4 regions of the Streptomyces sp. NPDC025273 genome follow, and region 4 is predicted to be linked to each of the others. Evidence: riboswitches for the same ligand, from Rfam matches in the RefSeq annotation. Region 4 holds a riboswitch; each other region holds the start of a gene.

Region 1 (5,192 bases), on a different contig from region 4:
GGCGCCCGGTACCGCGCACCGTGGTCAGGTGTCGGACCCCCTGGTTAGGGTCATGGGGTGTCCGAGGGGTCCGTGCAGCACCAGCAGCCGGCCGTCCCGGTTCTCGAGGAGCAGCGTCTCGACGAGTGCCTGGGCGCCGCTCCCGCGCGTGGCCGGTGGCGTTACCGGCCCCGTCGTGTCGGCATGGTCCGTCGCAGCAAGGCGTTCCGCGCCGGTGTGGTGATCGCCGTGCTCGTCCTGTGTGGCCTGGTGATCCTGTCCCTGGTGCGCGACCAGACGGGAACGGAGGGCTTTCTCGTCGGCCTGGGCCTGGCGGTGCTGCCCGTGCCGATGCTGATGGCGGCCTTCCGCTGGCTCGACCGGGTCGAGCCGGGCCCCTGGCGGAATCTGCTGTTCGCCTTCGCCTGGGGTGCGTGTGCCGCGGCTCTGGTGGCGATCATCGCCAACTCCTTCGCGACCCGCTGGATAGCCACGGCCACCGCCGATCCTGCGCGTGCCGACACCCTGGGGGCCACGGTCATCGCGCCGGTCGTGGAGGAGACCGCCAAGGGCGCCGCCGTCCTGCTGGTCTTCCTGTTCCGCAGACGGGAGTTCGGTGGTGTCGTCGACGGCATCGTGATCGCCGGGTTCACCGCGACGGGCTTCGCCTTCACCGAGAACATCCTCTACCTGGGCAACGCCTTCGGTGAGGACCAGCAGTTGGGGACCGCCGGCTTCGCCTCGGTGACGGCCGGGACGTTCTTCGTACGGGTGGTGATGTCCCCGTTCGCACACCCGCTGTTCACGGTACTCACCGGCATCGGCTTCGGCATCGCCGCGCTCGGCGGACGGCACCGCGTGCGGCGGATCGTGCTGCCCCTGCTCGGGCTCGTCCTCGCCATGGGGATGCACGCCCTGTGGAACGGTTCCTCGGCCTTCGGACCGTACGGCTTCCACGCGGTGTACGGGGCGTTCATGGTGCCCGCCTTCGCCCTGGTGACCTGGCTGGCCATCTGGTCGCGCCAGCGGGGGCTGCGTACGCTCTCCGACGAGCTTCCCCTGTACGCGTCGGCCGGCTGGCTGACACCCACCGAGCCGCTCGCGCTGGCCTCCATGCGGGCGCGGGGCGTGGCCCGCGACATGGCCAGGCACTGGCACGGCCACCCGGACCGGGCCCGGGGCAGGGCCGCGGCCCGCGCGGTCGCGGAGTACGAGGTGTTCGCCACGTCACTGGCCGTACTGCGCCGCGGGGCACGCCGCGACGGGCCGGGCCCGGACTTCGCGGTACGGGAGCGGGAGCTTCTGCACCACCTCTGGCGGCGCCGGGACATCGCCGGCCCGGCCCTGACGTACGCGGCCCATGCGACGGGCCGCGTCCGTGCCCACCGCTCGCCGGCGGCCCCGTTCCCCCGCCAGGTCCCCTGCTACGGCGCACCACATCCGCAGCAGCAAGCTCCGCACCGGCACTACGGCGGCTACAACCCGTACCTCCAGCCGGGTGCGCGGCAACCGGGCACCGGCAACGGGCCACTGCCGCCCGGGTAGCCGAGGGCCCGCGTCGAGGACGGGCCCGAAGAGAGGCTGTCGACGCCCCGTACCTCCGCGCAGCCGCTGCGGTCGGGCCGACGCTTCGGTGAGCTCCGCCGGCCGCCGCTCGCCCGGCCGGGGCGACTGTTCCGTCGAGCCGCCCCGCGCGCGGACAGACCGGCAGCCCTGACGTCGGGGGGTGTGCGTCAGGGCTGCCGGGGTTCAGGTACGCCGTTCGGGCGCGGGGCTCAGATCGTCAGGCCCTTGCTGCGCAGCCAGTTCATGGGGTCGATGGCCGAGCCGTCCGCGGTGTGGACCTCCAGGTGGAGGTGGGGACCGGTCGAATTCCCGGTGGAGCCCACACGGCCGATGGTGTCGCCCGTGTTGACCTTCTGACCGGCGGTCACGTTCATCGAGGACTGGTGGGAGTACGAGACCTCCGTGCCGTCGTCGAGCTCCAGGACCGTGTGGTAACCGTACGAGCCGGACCAGCCGGCCGACTTCACCGTGCCACTGTGCACGGCCTTGATCGGGGTACCGGTCGGAGCCGCGAAGTCCAGCCCGGTGTGGTAACCGGAGGACCACATCGAACCGGCCTGGCCGTAGGTCGTGGTGATCGTGTACGAGGACGTCGGGAGGGCGTAGCTGGCGGCGAGCTTGGCGAGACGCTCGGCCTCGGCCTTCGCCGCCGCCCTCTCCTCGGCCGCCTTCTTCTCGGCTGCGGCCTCTGCCTCGGCCTTGCTCTGCTGCTTGGCGGCCAGGGCCGCGGCCTGCTCGGCGGCGGCCTTCTCCTCCGCGGCCTTGGCCTCGGCATCGGCTCCGGCCTGCTGCTGCTCGGCCTGCTGGAGGATGCGGGCGCGCAGCGCCTCACCGGCGTCGGTGGCGCCCTGCTCGGCCTCGGCGGCCGTGATGCCGGCGGTGGTGAGCGGCGAGGAGTCGGCGGCCGTCCCGGTGTCCGCGTCGGAGTCGTCGGACATGAAAGCACTCACACCGGGAAGGGACTTGGTGTCAGGCAGATTGTCCGCGATGGAATCGGGAAGAGAGATGGAGACCGGCGGCTTGCTCTGTGCCGTGGCCATGCCACCCGCACCGACGGCCGCGATGACGCCGACGCCGAGGACGGTGGAGCTACGGGCGAGACCGCGCTGCTTGGCTACGCGGTGCCTGCCGCGAACGGGACGTATGGACTCCTCGGTGGGATTCCATTCCTCCCAGGTCCTCTCCTCGCCACCGACGATGTCGGTCCTGAAGGATGCCGGGGCCTCGGGGACAGGCTGATTGGACGCCACGTGGGCGCACTCCTTTCCTTCCTTCTCGCCTACCGGGTTAGCTGACGGGTTCGGAGCAGGAAGGTCTCCTACGGGCCCCTTCGTCTCTCACGAGACACAGGTGCCCGATTCACCCCATGTAGGTGGTTCCCCGGTTCCCTTGCGGAATTCGGCGCTCGCGCACGGTGCCGCCTCTTGCGACGACTGGGACAACCGCGCTGCGTTATCGAACGTTAATAGACACCGGGGCCCGATTCCAAGCCGTTCCGACTGATCGTTCGTCACTCCGGCCTGGACTTCAGGGCAGGAAACGGTCGCAAACGGGCCAGTTGCGTATTCCCGGTCCGGTCACAAATTTCTGACGGTATGTCAAATGTTATGCGGAGTGGCACGCAGCGACTACGGACAGTCGCGACGGTCATCCACTGCCACGCCCCACGATCCTCACCGTCGTCCGCCGCTCCGGCTGCCCCCGCGCGGGCCGGCCCACGGCGAGCAGCGCCATGTCGTCGGTCGAGTGGCCCCCGGTGTGCAGCCGTACGTCGTCGGTGAGTGCGGAGAGCAGCTCCTCGGGCCCCGGGAAGATCCGGCCGCGCAGCCGGGCAGCCGGGTCGTAGAAGACCCCGTCCGCGCCCCTCGCCTCGGAGAGGCCGTCGGTGAAGACCAGGAGCGTCGCCCCGGCCGGCAGCTCCCACTCGTCCGAGCGGTCCGGCCACACCCCCAGGTCCATCCCGATCGGCAGCGCGGGCACGGTCGGCGCCAGCACCTCGAGCGCCCCGTCCGCGTGCAGCAGGATCGGCTCGGGGTGACCGCGGTTCACGATCCGCACCGTGCCCGATCCCGCCGGAATCTCGGCGAGCACGGCGGTGACGAACCCCTCCATGGAATCGAGCCCGCCGCGCCGGCTCGATTCCCGCGCCAGCGCCCGCTCCAGCCGCTGCGCCACCCCCTCCAGCGACAGCTCCTGCTCGGCCGCCTCCCGGAAGGCCCCGATCACCACCGCCACCGCCTCCACGGCGTCCAGCCCCTTGCCCCGGACGTCCCCGACGACCAACCGCACCCCGTGCGGGGTGTCCGCGACGGCGAACAGGTCACCGCCGACGAACTCGTCCGCCTGCGCCGCCTCGTACCGCGCCGCGACCAGCAGACCGCCGATCCGGTCGTCCGGCGTCGGGAGCACCGCGCGCATCGCGGTCTCCGCGATGACCCTGGCCGAGGCCAACTGCTCGTTGCTGCGCCGTACGACACCGTTGATGACCAGGGCGAGCGCGGAGACCGTGATCACGGTGAGCAGATCGGTGACCGGCACGACCTCGGTGATCAGACCGTCCGAGAGCCGGATCACGAGGACGGCGAGGACGGCGGCCACACCGGTACGGACGGTGCTGGCCAGCGAGAAGAACGGGGCGGCGATCAGCGGGGCCGCCGCGAAGAGCGGAACGGCGGTGACGGCGGGCGGAGTCACGAGGTCGAAGACGATCCCGCCCCCGATCATCAGGGCGGGCAGCGCACGCACGAACCGCCGGGCGCCGATGCCCCCGTCGGCTCCGCCTCGTCGGCTGTCCCGCTTCCCCACCTGTGCACTCCTGCCCGGTCCGCCCACGGCTGCGGACGGTACCGCGCTCCATCCGGGCCGGCCGGAGCCGCGCCGTGCGGCGACCGGTCATCGGCCGAAGGGAGGAGCGCGCCGGAGCCCCGTCGTCCGGAGGTCAGTCGGATAGCCGGCGCTGCGCGTAGATCGTCAGTGCATCCCGTACGAAGACGGCGGTGCCGTCTCCGTACCGATCGTAGTTCTTCCCGAAGCGCGGATCGGCGACATATATCTCGGCGAGGCCGGTCACGTACGACCGGGTGACCGTCGTGGTGCCCGAAAGCCACGCGCAGTGGCGCCGTGCGATGTCCTGCGCCTCCTGGCCGCCCGCTTCCCGGCCTGCTTCCCGGGCCGCCCCGTAGTCCCGCGCGATCGCGTCGTGCACGCCCTGGAAGTCGGCACGCTCCCCGTGGCTCAGCGCGCGCCACCACCGGTCGCCCTCCTCGTACGCGGCCCGGCCCCAGCGCTCGGTGACCTCCTGCTCGTACACCGTGTGGTCGAAGCCGTCGAACACTTCTCCCGCCATGAGCTCTTCTCCCTTCTCGGTCCTGTGGAGAGTGGTCCGCACCGAGGCGATCTGCCGCCCGACGCGCTCCCGCTCCTGCTCCAGCAGGCGCAGATGGGTCCGCAGCGCCGCAGAGGTGTCCCGCTGCCCCTCCAGTACGTCCTTGATGGCGGGCAGCGGGAGCCCCAGCTCCCGCAGCAGCAGGATGCGCTGCAGCCGGACGAGGGCGCCCTGGTCGTAGTAGCGGTAGCCGTTGGCACCCGTACGGCTCGGCACGAGGAGACCGAGATCTCCGTAGTGCCGGAGCGTTCGGCTCGTGGTG
Region 2 (5,192 bases), on a different contig from region 4:
TCCTGGGCCTCCTGGACGAATCCGTGTCGCTCGTAGAGCCTGCGGGCGGCGCTGCCGCGCAGGACGTTCAGCCGTACGGCCACACCCTCCCGGTCGGCGTCCTCCAGCACCGCGCGCAGCACGGCGGATCCGAGACCCCGGCCCTGGTGGTGCGGTGTCAGGTAGAAGTGCTCCAGCAGCTTCCCGTCGGCGGCGGGCCGGACCGTGACACATCCCGCGAACTCACCGCCGGCCATGACGAGGGAGGTGTAGCGCGTGGTGAACGCATCCCGCAGCCGCTGCCGCACCCGGTGCTCGTCGTAGCGCCCGAGCCGCTCCAGGTCCGCGCGCATGACGAGGGCCCGCAGCTCCGCGACCGCCTCGACGTCCTCGGCCCGCGCGGCGCGCAGCACCCACTGCGCGCCGGGCGCCGGACCGGACGGCGCGCAGGCCACCGGGTCCGGTACCGCACTGTCCGTCAGGGGACTCACAGCGGCAGCAGGTCGGGGCGCTTGGCCTCGACATGGTCGCCGGAGGACTCGCCGCGCAGCCGCCGTCCGATCCACGGCACGAGGTACTCACGCGCCCAGTGGATGTCGTCGCGCCGCACCTCGAACGTCCCTCGCTGCGCCTGCGGCGGCCACACCTGGTCGGGGTCGGCCGGTACGTCGAGTCCCAGGACCTGGGCGGCGCGCAGCGCGACCCGGGTGTGCCCCTCGGGCGAGAGATGCAGCCGGTCGTCGTCCCAGGCGCGCCTGTCCTGCACGGACCGCAGCGACCACAGGTCCAGGACCGGGCAGTCGTAGCGGTCGGCGATGGACCGGACATGGGCGGTGTACGTGGCGATCTTGCCGCGCAGGTGCCGGAGCACCGGAACGTGACGGGTGTCGAAGCCGGTGGTGACCATGACGGTGCCGACCACCCGCGTCAGTTCGGCGACCGCGCGCTCGAAGCGCTCCGCGACGTCGTCCGGGTCGGAGCCGGGCCGGATGATGTCGTTGCCGCCCGCGCAGAAGCTCACCAGATCCGGTGCCAGCTCCTTGGCGCGGGGGACCTGTTCCTCGACTATCTGGTCGAGGAGGCGTCCGCGTACGGCGAGATTGGCGTACCGGAAGTTCCCGTGCGGGCCGGCCGCCGCCGCGGGGACCGTGAGCTGGTCCGCGAGGATGACCGCGAACCGGTCGGCCCAGCCGAGGGGTCTCCCGTCGGGGCCGGGGTCCCCGACACCTTCGGTGAAGCTGTCGCCAATCGCTGCGTACGACCCGATGATGCCTCGTCGTGTGTTTCTCGAATCGTCTGCCACAAGCGCATATCCTGCACCTTCGAATGTGACCTACGCGACCGTAATACAGGGTTGACGGGTGGTGAGAAAGACCACCCGGTCAGGTTTTGGTAAAGCCGGAACAGAAGAGGGGCGGCGCGCCGCCGCGCACCGCCCCTTTTCTCCGCGTCACATGAGGACACTCATGCCGGACGCCTGCCCGGAGACGCTCAGATGGAGACCCCGTGCGAGCGCAGGTAGGCGATCGGGTCGACGTCGGAGCCGTAGCTCGGGCCGGTGCGGACCTCGAAGTGGAGGTGCGGGCCGGTGGAGTTGCCGGTGGAGCCGGAGAGGCCGATCTGCTGGCCGCCGGTGACGGTCTGGCCGGCGGAGACGCCGAGCGACGACAGGTGGGCGTACTGGGAGTACATGCCGTCGCTGTGCTGGATGACGACCTCGTTTCCGTACGAACCGCTCCAGCCGGCCGAGACCACGGTGCCCGGGCCGATGGACCGGATGCTGGTGCCGGAGGCGGCCTGGAAGTCGGATCCCGTGTGGTAGCCGCTGGACCAGCTGGCACCGGAGGCGCGGTACGGGGTGGTGACGTTGGCACCGGCGACCGGGGAGGCCCAGCCGGAGCTGTTGCCCTCGGAAGCAGCGGTGGAGTCGGCGGCGTTGGCGACCGTCGTCGTCTTCCTCTCGGCCGGGGCGGTCGGCTCGGGAGCCGGCTCGGCCTTCGAGGGCGCGGCCTTGGAGGGGGCGGCCTTCGGCGCGGACTGCGTGGCCGGACCGGACGCCTTGGCGCCGAGGGTCAGCTTCATGCCCGGGAAGATCAGGCTCGGGTTGTCGCCGACGACCTCGCGGTTGTCCTTGTACAGCTTCTCCCAGCCGCCCTTGAGCTTCTGGTCTGCCGCGATCTTCGACAGGTAGTCGCCCGGGACCACGGAGTACGTCTTCGGGGCGCTCTGCTTCTTCGCCACCGAGGCGGCGGGCGTGCTGTGCGCCGCAGCGGCGGCGGACTTGGCGGCAGGCGCGGCCTGGTCCGCCGCGTGCGCGCCGGTGGCGCCGATCAGCGGAAGAGCGAGAACGGCGCCGCCGGTCCCGACGGCGAGGACACCGCGGGAGATCGGGCCGGTCCTGGTACGACGGTGCTTACCCTTTGCGGGCATGGGGAATTCCTCTCCGGCGCCTACGAGGTGAGCTGTCGGATTCGGGCTGGAGATGCCCGGTCGCGCTGGACGCGACTTGACCCCGAGCCGTTCCGGATCACTCCGGTCGGCGGCTTACCTGGTTCCCCCGCTCCTGCCACACGTTGGTCGGTGCGGATTCCGGGCGGCGGCAGGATTAGGCGTTCCGTCCGGATTGACCGTGACCGTAAGCGAGCCAGGACGCCGGGAACAAGCCGTCGGTTGCGAACCGGAATCCGCTCCGCATTTCCCGACCGGAATTCCGGTCACACTCCGTGGATTACGGATCTTGGCTTTCCGCGCAGAGTCCGGAATACCCGCATCCGATTCCGCCACACACCGTCACGGATATGATCCCGCTCACCTGCCGCCCACCATCTCCCGCACAAGCAGGGCATGTTCCGCTAAATACGCCAATCCGGACATCACGCCGCTTCCCTCCCTTTTGAGCCGAGCCGAAAACGGGACGAAGGCCGAGACGGTTGCCCGATGAATGCATGTCGTATCGTCGCGAGCGTGCCCTCGTCGGCGAGCGGCGCCGACGCCAGACACTCCAGGAGTCCTTGTGACGCAACTGCCAGAGGTTCCGTCGACCGACACCGAGCTGACCGGTGTCCGCAATTTCCGCGATGTGGGCGGGCTCCCGACCGTGGACGGCCGGAAGGTGCGGCACGGGCGCCTCTACCGCAGTGGACACCTGGCGCACGCCACCGAGGCCGACGCCGCCTTCCTCGCCGGCCTCGGCCTGCACACGGTCTTCGACTTCCGCAACGCGGCGGACCACAAGCTCGACGGCCACGACGTGGAACTGCCCGGCGTCCGGAATGTGAGCATTCCGCTCTCCGACCCGGCCGACGGCGCCGAGTTCTGGCGGCTCGTGCGCGACGGGAACATCCAGCAGTTGCGTTCGATCCTCGCCGACGGCAAGGGGACGGACCGCATGATCGCCTCGTACCGGTCGATCATCAGGGACCGTACGGCCGAGCACAGCCGGGTGCTGCACGCGCTGGCCGAGGACAGCGTGCCCGCGCTGATGCACTGCGCCGCGGGCAAGGACAGGGCCGGCCTCTCGATCGCGGTCTCACTGCTGGCCGTCGGCGTCGAGAGGGAAGCCATCGAGGCCGACTACCTGAAGTCCGACCACGCGCACCGCCGCTACAGGGTGCGGCGCAGCGACACCTCGTCGGCGGGGATGTCGGACGAGGTGATGGAGCTGCTCAATCCGCTGTTCGCCGCGCACTCCGACTACCTCGACGCCGCTTTCACGACGATCGAGGAGACCTGGGGCAGCACGGACCGCTACCTCTCCGAGGGTCTGAGGCTCACCCCCGTGACCCGCGAGAGGCTGCGCGAGCGTCTCGTCGAGGACGCCTAGGACCGGCGCGGCGGGTCAGCCCTTCGCCGTGCGCGGCCGGCCGTCGCCGGGGGCCGAGCGGGTCAGCCCTTGCCCGCCACGGTGAACAGGATGAAGAGGAAGGCCGCGATGACGTGCCCCGCCACCAGGTACGCGAAGAGCCGGATGACCACACCGCGGGGCATCTTCCGCTCCTGCGAGTCCGCGCCCTTCTCCCTGCGCGGGGTGAGCGGGTCGTAGTCTGTTGAATCGGACATGACAGTCCTCTCTTTCGACCGCTCGGGCCGAGGTGGACGAAGGGGGTGCGGGACGATGGGGCGGGCGGGGTTCACACGCGGTGGACCTCGTCGCCCAGACAGAGTTCGGCGGCGGGACTCTGCAACAGCGTGTGGACGAACAGCAGCCGCACGCCTCCGCGGTCGAGCGCGGCGATCCGGTGCGGAGTGAGTGAGTCGTAGTGCGCGCTGTCACCGGCCTCGAGGTCGTGCACGGTCTCCCCCAGGACCACCCGCAACCGCCCGTCGAGGACGTACAGCCATTCCTCTCCGGGATGAACACGCACGAGATCGCTCTGGGCTCCGTACGGGACGCTCACCCGCAGCGCCTGCATGGCGCGGCCCGGTGCGCCGGCCTGGTGGTACAGCCAGCCGTCGGCCTCCGTGCCCGTGGAGGCGGCAGTGCCGGTGGAGGCGGCAGTGCCGGAACCCCCTGGGGAGGGGGGCCTCCCGAACGTCCTCCCCGAGGAGCCACCCACGGCACCGCCGCGGACGATCGCGTCACGTTCGGGCGGCATCTCGCCGAGGAGCTCGGAGACCGTCGTACCGTAGATGCGGGCGAGTCCGAGCAGCATGGGCAGCGAGGGCTGCCTGCGGCCCGTCTCGAGCCGGGAGAGGTGCGCCGGGGAGAGCCCGGCCCGCCCGGCGGCGGTCTCCAGGGTGAGACCTCGGTCGCGACGCAGGTCGCGCAGGCGTGGCGCGACCCCCGGCAGCTCGTCGGCCACCCCTCCTTCGGGAGGATTCATACCTCCATTGAGCCAGGATCTTTCCTCTCAGGCAAATTTCTTACCCCAGAGGCAAAACATCCGGTGCTCAGCGGTGGGCGACCGCCTGCTTCACCAACGTCCTGCCGAAGTCCCACATCAGCCCGCCCCCGCTGTGCGCGTCGTCCATGACGGCCGTGAAGGCGGTCACGAAGCGGTCCACCTCCCGCTCGCCGATGACCAGCGGCGGGATCAGCTTGATCACCTCCAGATGATCGCCGGAGACCTGCGTGAGGATCCGGTGCTTCTGCAGCAGCGGAACCACCACCATCTGCGCGAAGAGCCCTTTCCGGGCCGCCTGCAGCATCGTCCAACGGCTACGGAGTTTCAGCGAGGAGGGCCGGCCGAACTCGATGCCGATCATCAGCCCCC
Region 3 (5,192 bases), on a different contig from region 4:
ACCTCGCTGATCTGCCGGCGTACGCCGTTGACCGCGCCGGCCTGGCGATCACCGGCCCGCTCCAGGAACGCGGCCCGCTCCAGGTACTCGTCGGGGTCGGAGGAGAGCGCCAGCCGGACGGCGGGGTCGATGCCGCCGCTGCGGTACTGCGCCGCGGCGAACGAACCGAGCGCGTCGCGGGCGGCGTTGAGGCGGCCGGTCCTGCGTGCGGCCTCGTCGCGCAGCGTGTCGAGGGACTTCGCTGACGCGGTCGCCTTCTCCTTCGCGCCGTTGTACTTCTCGGTCGCGACCTCGGCATCGTGGTAGAGCCGGTCCACCTTGGCCCTGACCTGGGCCGGGGAGAGCTGGGGCTCGGCCTGGGCGGCACCTTCGAGGGCGGTCGCGGTCGCCGCCCCGGCGAGGGCCAGGGTGGCTGCGGTCCGGGCAGCAGGCCCGGTGAACAGGCGCTGCTTGGGCTTGCGGTGAGCGGCTTTGCGATGGGCGGCCACGAGGGCGTGGGTCCTTCCGTTCGACTGCCCGCCGGGGGGTACCGGCCGGCCCGCCGAGGGTCCCCGGCGAGCCACCGAAGGGGGAGTGGCCCACCGCCGGATGTCCTGGCGGGGCGACCGGGGTACCGCCGGGTACGGGGGCGGCGGTGGGGAATCGGTCACCTGGGAGGGACGCTAGACCCGAGGCGCGAGTAAGAGGCGTAATGACAGCTATTGCCTCAATGTGACGTTTCGTTTTCTCGGAGTGATCGGAAAGATCGACCGGAGTCCGGCAATTCGCACCAGGTGTGAGTGAGCTCGTAGGGAAGTCCTACCTGGCCGAAGAGTGGTGATATGCCCGCGGCTAGGCTGCGGCCATGGACGTACTCATCAATGTCTTCGTGGCCCTGCACATCATCGGTATCGCCTCCCTGCTGGGCGGCTTCCTGACCCAGATGAAGGCCATGGGGGCGGGCACGGCACGCTTCGTGCCCGCCATGCTGCACGGTGCGCTGACCATGCTGGTCACGGGCGTCGCCCTCGTCGGGCTCGACCAGGCCGACGACCGGACGGTGAACAACGTCAAGATCGGCATCAAGCTGATGGTCCTGATCGTGATCCTGGCGCTCGTGTACGTGAGGCGGGACGAGGAGAAGGCCGGCAAGGGCGAGTTCGCCGCCGTCGGAGGGCTGACGGTCGCCAACGTCTTCATCGCCACGCTCTGGACCTGAGCCGGCTCCCGTACCCGCCTGTCTCTCCGCGGGGCGGGCGTACGGCCCCGTACGCCCGCCCTCCGTGCGTCCGTGCGCTATGCCGGGCGCACGCTGCCGTAGATCGGCATGGAGTAGATCGACTCCTCACGGACGTTCGTGCCGGGCTTCGGAGCGTGGATCATCATGCCGTCGCCCTTGTAGATGCCGACGTGGCTGATGTCGTCGTAGAAGAAGACCAGGTCCCCCGGCTGCAGATCCGCCGTGGCCACCCGGGTGCCGACCTCCACCTGGTCCCAGGTCGTCCGGGGCAGGGTGACGTCCGCGGCCCTCCAGGCGGCCTGGGTGAGGCCTGAGCAGTCGTACGAGGCCGGGCCCGTCGCCCCCCAGACGTACGGCTTGCCGATCTGGGCCCGGGCGAAGGCCAGGACCTTGTCGGCCTTGGACGCGTAGCCGCTGTCGGAGCCCGTCTCGTCACCCGTTCCGGTGCCGGGGCCCGCCTCCTCCTTCGGGGCCGCCTCCTCGGCGGCCCGGTCGGCCTCCGCCTTCGCGGCGGCCTGCTGACGCGCGAGCTCCTCCGCCTTGCGCTCGGCCTCCGCCGCCTTCTCGCGCTCCAGCTCCGCGAGGCGTGCCTTCTCCTCGGTGGTCAGCTTCGACAGCAGTGAGCGCGCCTCGGTGAGCTTGCTCTGCACCTGTTGCTTGCTGGTGCGGAGCGTCGCCTGCGACTCGGTCAGCGTCTCCAGGCTCTTCGTCGCCTCGACCCGCTTCGCCGCCGCCTCGTTCTGCTGCGTACGGAAGTCGGCGACCGCCTTCTGCTGCCGGCTGGTCATCCGCGCCATCAGCTGGTCCTGGTCGAAGTACGCCTGCGGGTCGTCCGCGAGGAAGAACGTCGCCGTCGGGGCGATCGCGCCGCCCCGGTACTGGGCGGCCGCGTAGTGGCCCAGCTCCCGGCGCGTCTCGTTGAGCTTGTCGGCCCGCTCGGCCGCGGCCTCCAGCAGCACGTCGACCTCGGAGCGCTGCTGTGCGGACGCGGTCTTCGCCTTGTTGTACTGCTGCGTCGCCGTGCCCGCCTGGCGGTACAGGTCGTCGACCTTCTTCCGCACTTCCTCGATGCTGGGCCTGGGCGCAGCCGGGGCGGCCGTCGCGCTCTGCGTCGAGAGCAGGGTGACGGAGGCCAGTGCCGCCGTCGTGAGGCCGACGGCAGGGGTGGTGGTGCGCACCCGCGTGCGCGGCTTGCGATGCGATGCCAAGACCGGCATCTCCTTCCGTGGACCGCCTACCGGGTTAGCTGTCGGGTTCGGGCGGAACGGAAGGCTGCCCTACGGTCCTGGGGAACGGACCGATTCACCCCGGTACTGCGTGTGGGTCCCCGGTTCCGGCTCCCTCGAGGTCGGCACGGATTCGGCGGGGGTGCCCGCGCGGCGTGGGTCGCCTCAGAGGGGTACGGGTCACCCGTCGGAGCACGCTAGCCAACCCGTGGTGTCCCTGTGAAGGTTGATGTTCGATATGCCCGATACATTTCCGTGACCTCTCCGGACCGACGGTCCGCCGGGCGGTGACGGGCCCCGGATTCCTACGCACCGTGGGCGGCCCGTCTCCGTACGCGCACGGATCGGGCCCTCGTGCGGAATGCGGCCCCGGGCTGTCGGTCCGGCGGCCTAGACTCGTGAGGCGATGAGCAGCCTCTTTGACGACAGTTTCCTGACCGGCCTCCAGCAAGCGGACGAAGGCCCCCCGCCGCCCCCCGAGGACCACGCGCCCGAGGCGGTGCCGGAGGGTCTCTTCGAGGACGTCTTCGACACGCCTCCGCCGCCGCGTGACGCGTACTACCGCGACGGCGCCCCGCGCCCCGTGGTCGACCCCGCCGCGCTGCTCGACGGGCTGAACACCGAGCAGCGCGCCGCCGTCGTGCACGCCGGTTCCCCGCTGCTCATCGTGGCCGGGGCGGGCTCGGGCAAGACCCGGGTGCTGACCCACCGGATCGCGCACCTGCTGGCCGAGCGCGGGGTGCACCCGGGCCAGATCCTGGCGATCACCTTCACCAACAAGGCCGCCGGCGAGATGAAGGAACGCGTCGAGCAGCTCGTCGGCCCGCGTGCCCACGCCATGTGGGTCATGACCTTCCACAGCGCCTGCGTACGGATCCTGCGCCGCGAGTCGAAGCTCCTCGGCTTCACCTCGTCGTTCTCGATCTACGACGCCGCCGACTCCAAGCGGCTGATGGCGCTGGTCTGCCGCGATCTGGACCTCGACCCGAAGCGCTACCCGCCGAAGTCGTTCACGGCGAAGGTCTCGAACCTGAAGAACGAGCTGATCGACGAGGAGACCTTCGCCGGCCAGGCGTCCGACGGCTTCGAGAAGACGCTGGCGCAGGCCTACGCGCTCTACCAGGCGCGGCTGCGCGAGGCCAACGCGCTGGACTTCGACGACATCATCATGACGACGGTCCACCTGCTCCAGGCGTTCCCCGACGTCGCCGAGCACTACCGCCGCCGCTTCCGGCACGTCATGGTCGACGAGTACCAGGACACCAACCACGCGCAGTACACCCTCGTACGCGAGCTGGTGGGCCCGGCGGGCGAGGCCGACGCCCCGGGCGAGCTGTGCGTCGTCGGCGACGCGGACCAGTCGATCTACGCCTTCCGCGGTGCGACCATCCGCAACATCCTCCAGTTCGAGGAGGACTACCCGGACGCCACGACGATCATGCTGGAGCAGAACTACCGCTCCACGCAGACGATCCTGTCCGCGGCCAACGCCGTCATCGAGCGCAACGAGAGCCGCCGCCCCAAGAACCTCTGGACGAACGCGGGCGCCGGTACCCGGATCACCGGCTACGTCGCCGACACCGAGCACGACGAGGCGCAGTTCGTTGCCGACGAGATCGACCGGCTGACGGACGCCGGGGACGCGAAGGCGGGCGACGTCGCCGTCTTCTACCGTACGAACGCGCAGTCCCGTGTCTTCGAGGAGATCTTCATCCGCGTCGGGCTGCCCTACAAGGTCGTCGGCGGAGTGCGCTTCTACGAGCGCAAGGAGGTCAGGGACGTCCTGGCCTACCTCCGGGTGCTCGCCAACCCCGAGGACACCGTCCCGCTGCGCCGCATCCTCAACGTGCCCAAGCGGGGCATCGGCGACCGGGCCGAGGCGATGATCGACGCCCTGTCGCTGCGCGAGAAGATCTCCTTCCCGCAGGCGCTGCGCCGCGTCGACGAGGCGTACGGCATGGCGGCCCGGTCGGCCAACGCCGTGAAGCGGTTCAACACGCTGATGGAGGAGCTCCGCACGATCGTGGAGTCCGGTGCCGGACCGGCGGTCGTGCTGGAGGCGGTCATGGAGCGGACCGGCTACCTCGCCGAACTCCAGGCGTCCACGGACCCACAGGACGAGACCCGCATCGAGAACCTCCAGGAGCTCGCCGCCGTCGCCCTCGAGTTCGAGCAGGAGCGGGCGGAGGAGGAAGGGGCGGGCACGCTCGCCGAATTCCTGGAGAAGGTCGCGCTCGTCGCCGACTCCGACCAGATCCCGGACGAGGACGAGGACGGCTCGGGCGTCATCACGCTGATGACGCTGCACACGGCCAAGGGTCTCGAATTCCCGGTGGTGTTCCTGACCGGTATGGAGGACGGCGTCTTCCCGCACATGCGCGCGCTGGGTCAGGTGAAGGAGCTGGAGGAGGAACGCCGGCTCGCCTACGTGGGCATCACGCGGGCCCGCGAGCGGCTGTATCTGACCCGGGCCTCCATGCGCAGCGCCTGGGGACAGCCCTCGTACAACCCGCCGTCGCGGTTCCTGGAGGAGATCCCGGACCAGCATCTGGAGTGGAAGCGCAAGGGCCCGATGGCGGCCTCGGCGGGACCGACGTCGGGGATCACGTCGTCGTTGTCCTCCTCGCGCTCCAGGTCGGGCCCCTCGGGCTTCGCGACCCGGCGTACCGCGGACAAGCCGGTGGCCACCCTGGTGGTGGGGGACCGGGTCACGCACGACCAGTTCGGGCTGGGGACGGTGACGGCCG
Region 4 (5,192 bases):
TCCCGGATCACCCGGCGCGCGGCCTCGAGCGCGGGCACGCCTGCCGTGTGGAGGGCGTGGGCGCGTTCGCGCACGTACGAGAGGTAGCCGATGTGCTCCCGCACCCCGGCCGGACCGAGCACCGGCCCGTGGCCGGGCACGATCACCTCGGCGCCGGTGGCCAGTACCCGCTCGCAGGCGTCGATCACGTTGCTCAGCGGGCCGGCCCAATGCACGGGGTGGTCCCCGGGTCGCTCGGAGGTGGAGGAGAAGATGACGTCGCCGCTGAACACCGTGCGCTGCGTGGGCAGGTACACGATCAGGTCGCCCGCGGTGTGCGCGGGCGGCAGGGCGGACACCTGCACCGCGTAGTCCCCCAGAGTCAGTTCGAGCTCTCCGGTGAAGAAGGTCGTCGGACGCACCGGCTCGGTGGCCGACCAGTCGAACATCCCGAAGTGGCGGCCCAGGTACGCGCCGAGGGGTGTGGCCGGATCACCCCCCGCCACCAGGGCGTGCTGCTGCCGCGGGGTGGGCTCGTGACGGAGATGTTCCTTGGCCTCCCGGGTCGCGATGATCTCCGCGTCCGGAAGCACCCCGGCGCCCCAGAAGTGGTCCCCGTTGGCATGGGTGACGATGACCCGGTCGACGCTCACCCCGTCGGGCAGCAGCTTCTCGCTCTCCGCGAGGAACTGGCCGGCCAGCGCGCGGTCGTACGGGGCGTCGATCCAGAGCGCGCCGCGCGGCGACACGAGAAGCCCGCAGTTGGCCAGCCCCCAGCCCCGCCTGGCCGGAACCCATGCATGCAGGCCCGCGCCGAGGTCGACGATGTCTCCACCCGTGATCGACATGGGGCGATTATGCCGACCTCGGTCCGACCGCGCGTTCGAACTCAGCCAACCCATGCTCCCATTGACGCAAAATCGCCCCTCACCTCGGCCGTGCGTCACGCGCCGGTGACCGTGCGGGGTTGCCGGGCCCCGATCACCTCCAGAACCTTCCGGACAATTCCGGGATATCGCCCGTCGATATCGAGCCGCTCGACAGATACCCCCACCGAAGCAGCAGAACCTCATCGCGCCGACTACCCACCGAGCATGGCCGAAAATAGTCCCCGCCATGACTCCTGAAACGCAAGAAGAATGCTTGTTCTTGCTCGATCGAGACAAGTAACATGCAGAATTGAACAAACAGGTGCCGATTTCACCCAGACATCCCAGGTGCGAACAGCAGCGGAAGCGGAGTGCGGACATGTCCCATGTCGAAACCGAGACAGCCGGCCAGCCGGAGTGCTGGCGTCGCGCCGCCCGGGTCGCGGCCGACCGGGCCGACGTCCTGCCCGCCACCGGTGAGCGCATCGCCGTGGTCGGCTGCGGAACGTCGTACTACATGGCACAGGCATACGCCTCGCTCCGCGAGGACTCCGGTCAGGGCGAGTCCGACGCCTTCGCCGCGTCGGAGTTCCCCTTCGGCCGCTCGTACGACCGGGTCGTGGCCCTGACCCGCTCGGGCACCACGACCGAGGTGCTCGACCTGCTGACCCGGCTGCGCGGCACCGCCCGCACGGTGGCGGTGACGGCGGACCCGCGGACCGCGGTGATGACGGCCGCCGACGAGGCGATCGTGCTGGACTTCGCCGACGAACGGTCCGTGGTGCAGACGCGGTTCGCCACGACCGCACTCACCCTGTTCCGTGCCCATCTCGGGCTGCACACCGACGACGTCGTACGGGACGCGGAGGCGGCGCTGGCCGGGCCGCTGCCCGAAGGGCTGCTGGAATGCACCCAGTTCAGCTTCCTGGGCCAGGGCTGGACGGTCGGACTCGCCAACGAGGCGGCGCTCAAGATGAAGGAGGCGTCCCTGTCCTGGACGGAGTCGTATCCGGCGATGGAATACCGCCACGGTCCCATCAGCATCGCCGCGGCTGGGACGGCGACCTGGATGTTCGGCCCCGCGCCGGAGGGCCTGGCGGAGCAGGTGCGGGCGACCGGCGCCCGCTGGGTGGAAAGCGGCCTGGACCCGCTGGCCGACCTGGTCCGGGTCCAGCGGCTGGCGATCGCCCGCGCGGCGGCCCGCGGCCTCGACCCGGACCTTCCCCGTCACCTCACCCGATCGGTGGTGCTCGACGGAGCCACCGCGGGCTGAGTCACGGCACGGCCGGGCGGGTGCCGGGCGGTTCGCCCGCCCGGCACACCGCTCCACGGACCGTGTCGCGGTCAGTCCTCTTCGAAGTAGGCGTCCAGCGCGGCGTCGAGCTCCGCCGTCCACTCCTTGAGGCTGCTCCGGGCCTCCGCCTCGACCTCGGCGTTGAACCACCGGCGGCTCGACACGTGCACCGTGACGGTGAACCGACGCCCGAAGCGGGCGGTCTTGACCTCGACCGCGCCGATCTCGCTCCAGTCGAACTCCGCCTCCTGGTCGTCCAGCGTGAACCGGACGCCGTCCCGGTCCACCCGGATGGATCCGCGCCGGTCGCTGACCTCGAAGACGGGCCCGTCGGCCTCGTCACCGTCCTCGCGCGAGGCCGGGGCGGCGGGCTCCTGCCCGGCGTCCCGCGGCGCCTGCGCCGCCTCGGCACCGGCGGGCACACCGGACGTCTCGGGCTCTTCCGGCACCTCCGACGCCTTCTCCGCTCCACCCTCCGTCCGCGCGGGGGCAGGGGCCGTCAGGCCGGGGATGTACGCCGGGTCCGTGCCCGCGGCGAACTCGGGCTTCGTGTTGGAATCTATACGCTGCTCCACGGCGGGCAGTATGGTCGACGAACCTGTACGTGACCAGTCGCCCTACGGCCGGGCACCGCGGCACTGCGGCGGAATCCACCGGAACGCGGCGGCGTCGCGCCGGCCCCGGCCGACGGACATGCCCGGCGCACGGCAGGCACCCGCACGAGCGGCCGACCGGAGTTCCCCGTCGCTCACGCCACGACGATCACGAGCAACTCCCCCGCCCCCAGGCATGGTTGCCCCCGTCGGCACGGGCGGGGAAGCCGCGGTGCGGGGCCGCGGCCCGGGGAACACCGACACCCCCGCACCCGCGGCAGGCTCGTGCCGCATGCCGACCGATCGCCGCCGCCGCCGCGCCGGACACGAACGACGGGTGGTGCGGGTTCTTCCGAACCCGCACCACCCGTCGTCGGTGCTCCGCTGTCACACGGCGGAGCCTCAGTAGGCGCCGAACACGTTGTCGATCGAGCCGTACCGGTCGGCGGCGTAGTTGCACGCGGCCGTGATGTTGGCGACCGGGTCGTAGCTGTCCATCGACGTACCGGGCACGTGGTAGGCCTGGAAGGTCGGGTCGATCACCTGCAGCAGGCCCTTGGACGGGATGCCCGCGGCGGCGTTCGAGTCCCAGTTGTTGATGGCCATCGGGTTGCCCGAGGACTCACGCATGATGTTGCGGTGGATGCCGTCGTAGCTGCCCGGGATGCCGTGCTCGGCCATGACCGCCAGCGACTCCTTGATCCAGCCGTCGAGGTCGTTCGTGTACGCGGCGGGAGCGGCGGCCGGCGCCGCCGCGGGCGCGCCCTGCGCGGCGAGCGCGGTGCCGGTGCGGTCCGAGCGGTCGGCACGGTCGGCACTCCGCTCGGCGGAGGCGGACGCCTTGGATTCGGCCTTGTCCGCCGTTCCGGCCTTGTCCGCCGACTTGCTCTCGGCCTTCGCACCGATCGTCAGCTTCAGACCGGCGTGAATGAGGTCGGGGTTTCCGCCGACGGCCTTTCGGTTGTCGGCGTACAGCGCCTTCCAGCCGCCTTCGACGGAATGCTCACGCGCGATCTTGGAAAGGGAATCGCCAATGATCACGGAATAGGTGACGGGCGCGGACTTCTGCGCGGCAATCGCCTTGCCTGATACGGCAGTCGACGTGGTCACCTTTTCGACGGCGACCGGCTGCGCCGGTGCGGCGAAGGCTCCGGTCGCGCCGATCACGGGAAGGGCGAGAGCAGCTCCGCCCGTGCTCACGGCGATGATGCCGCGGGTCAGCGAACTGGTCCTGAAACGACGGTGCTTACCCTTTGCGGGCATGGTGAATTCCTCTCCGCCGCCTGCGAAGTGAGCTGTCGGGTTCGGGCTGGAGATGCCCGGCCGCGTGTGCATGCGACTTCACCCCGAGCCGCTCCGGGTACCGGATCGGCACTTACCTGGGTCCCCCGCTCCTGCCGTACGAGATGTGGTCGGGTTCCCGGACGGCGGCAGGATTCGGCGTTCCATCCGGAGTGAGGGTGACCGTAGGCGAGGAATAGCGAAAGGAACAAGCCCCGAATTCGTGATCACAATTCACTTGCAAGATCGATCCATCGGAATTCATGTAATCAACCCCACACCCACGATGCCAACCTTCTTGGCGCGCAAGGGAACCGGTCGACATGTCGATGCGTCCGGGACCCGCGGGAGTGACCCTGGTCACGGGGTCCGAAAAGGGCGATTTGCGACCACCTGAAACCACTCGGGTCGCACGAAATGGCCTTTTATGAATTACGGGATGAATTACTGATAACTCACTAAATCGGGCATACGGCTCATTGGTACGTTTCAGGGCATATCAGCGGCAGCCGCGTGGAATCGATCAGCGCATGACCGACAGCGCACGCCCTCACCCCACGAACCCGCGGATCACCGTCCTGCCCGTCCAGCCCGGCGATCCGCCGTTCCGCATCATGGAGATCGACGGAGAGATGGCCGGCCGGGCGACCTCGATGACGGACGTGCTGTTCATCGCGCGGGCTGCCGGCATCAGGGTCCATGACCTCGACGACCCGGCGGCGGTCCGGTGGGTGGGCGGCGGCAAGTTCACCTGGAGGCCGCACTGAGCCCGGCGCACACCGCACGGGGCGTCGCCCTGCCTGCGCGCCTCCCCGACCGTGCGTCCACGCCGCGCCACCACACGAGCATCGTGGCGCCGTCGCCTCAGCCGGCCGGAAGTTCGCCGGTCCAGGGGTCGAGGCCCGCCCTGCGTCGGGCCCGCTGGACGACCCGGCTCACGAACGCGTGCGACTGGCGCCCCCTCATCCCGTCCACGCTGAGGGGGACGGACTCGAAGCTGCCGGCCAGCAGCCTCCGGAGGAACTCGGCCATCCCGAAGCGGTACACCGCGAAGGTCGGCACGGTGTGCCGGCCGCAGACCACCACGGGCCAGCGGTCGGGGTCCTCGTCCGTCGTCAGCCAGCAGAGGATGTCCGCCTCGGTGGTCGTACCCCAGGCGAGCAGCGCACCGGGATC

The links. Region 4 has a riboswitch for cyclic di-AMP ahead of AB0F38_RS14635 (LysM peptidoglycan-binding domain-containing protein). Riboswitches for the same ligand answer to the same signal wherever they lie in the genome.
Region 1: linked by a shared signal. The riboswitch ahead of AB0F38_RS28340 (M23 family metallopeptidase) and the one ahead of AB0F38_RS14635 (LysM peptidoglycan-binding domain-containing protein) in region 4 are both predicted to bind cyclic di-AMP.
Region 2: linked by a shared signal. The riboswitch ahead of AB0F38_RS20300 (LysM peptidoglycan-binding domain-containing M23 family metallopeptidase) and the one ahead of AB0F38_RS14635 (LysM peptidoglycan-binding domain-containing protein) in region 4 are both predicted to bind cyclic di-AMP.
Region 3: linked by a shared signal. The riboswitch ahead of AB0F38_RS19165 (C40 family peptidase) and the one ahead of AB0F38_RS14635 (LysM peptidoglycan-binding domain-containing protein) in region 4 are both predicted to bind cyclic di-AMP.

What each region holds. Positions count from the first base shown of each region.
Region 1 is NZ_JBEZYP010000023.1:66,727-71,918, reverse strand. It holds gene AB0F38_RS28345 (PrsW family intramembrane metalloprotease) at 58-1,524, shown strand; gene AB0F38_RS28340 (M23 family metallopeptidase) at 1,755-2,795, opposite strand; cyclic di-AMP (ydaO/yuaA leader) riboswitch at 2,807-2,959, opposite strand; gene AB0F38_RS28335 (PP2C family protein-serine/threonine phosphatase) at 3,193-4,350, opposite strand; gene AB0F38_RS28330 (MerR family transcriptional regulator) at 4,484-5,192, opposite strand, start outside.
Region 2 is NZ_JBEZYP010000012.1:15,311-20,502, forward strand. It holds gene AB0F38_RS20290 (GNAT family N-acetyltransferase) at 1-392, opposite strand, end outside; gene AB0F38_RS20295 (SGNH/GDSL hydrolase family protein) at 467-1,282, opposite strand; gene AB0F38_RS20300 (LysM peptidoglycan-binding domain-containing M23 family metallopeptidase) at 1,471-2,409, opposite strand; cyclic di-AMP (ydaO/yuaA leader) riboswitch at 2,414-2,585, opposite strand; gene AB0F38_RS20305 (tyrosine-protein phosphatase) at 2,993-3,802, shown strand; gene AB0F38_RS20310 (DUF6126 family protein) at 3,865-4,038, opposite strand; gene AB0F38_RS20315 (XRE family transcriptional regulator) at 4,110-4,802, opposite strand; gene AB0F38_RS20320 (aspartate aminotransferase family protein) at 4,870-5,192, opposite strand, start outside.
Region 3 is NZ_JBEZYP010000010.1:258,655-263,846, reverse strand. It holds gene AB0F38_RS19175 (C40 family peptidase) at 1-488, opposite strand, end outside; gene AB0F38_RS19170 (hypothetical protein) at 845-1,198, shown strand; gene AB0F38_RS19165 (C40 family peptidase) at 1,276-2,436, opposite strand; cyclic di-AMP (ydaO/yuaA leader) riboswitch at 2,435-2,594, opposite strand; gene pcrA (DNA helicase PcrA) at 2,852-5,192, shown strand, end outside.
Region 4 is NZ_JBEZYP010000007.1:159,570-164,761, forward strand. It holds gene AB0F38_RS14620 (MBL fold metallo-hydrolase) at 1-827, opposite strand, end outside; gene AB0F38_RS14625 (sugar isomerase) at 1,228-2,121, shown strand; gene AB0F38_RS14630 (hypothetical protein) at 2,193-2,717, opposite strand; gene AB0F38_RS14635 (LysM peptidoglycan-binding domain-containing protein) at 3,138-3,998, opposite strand; cyclic di-AMP (ydaO/yuaA leader) riboswitch at 4,003-4,188, opposite strand; gene AB0F38_RS14640 (hypothetical protein) at 4,547-4,783, shown strand; gene AB0F38_RS14645 (SMI1/KNR4 family protein) at 4,881-5,192, opposite strand, start outside.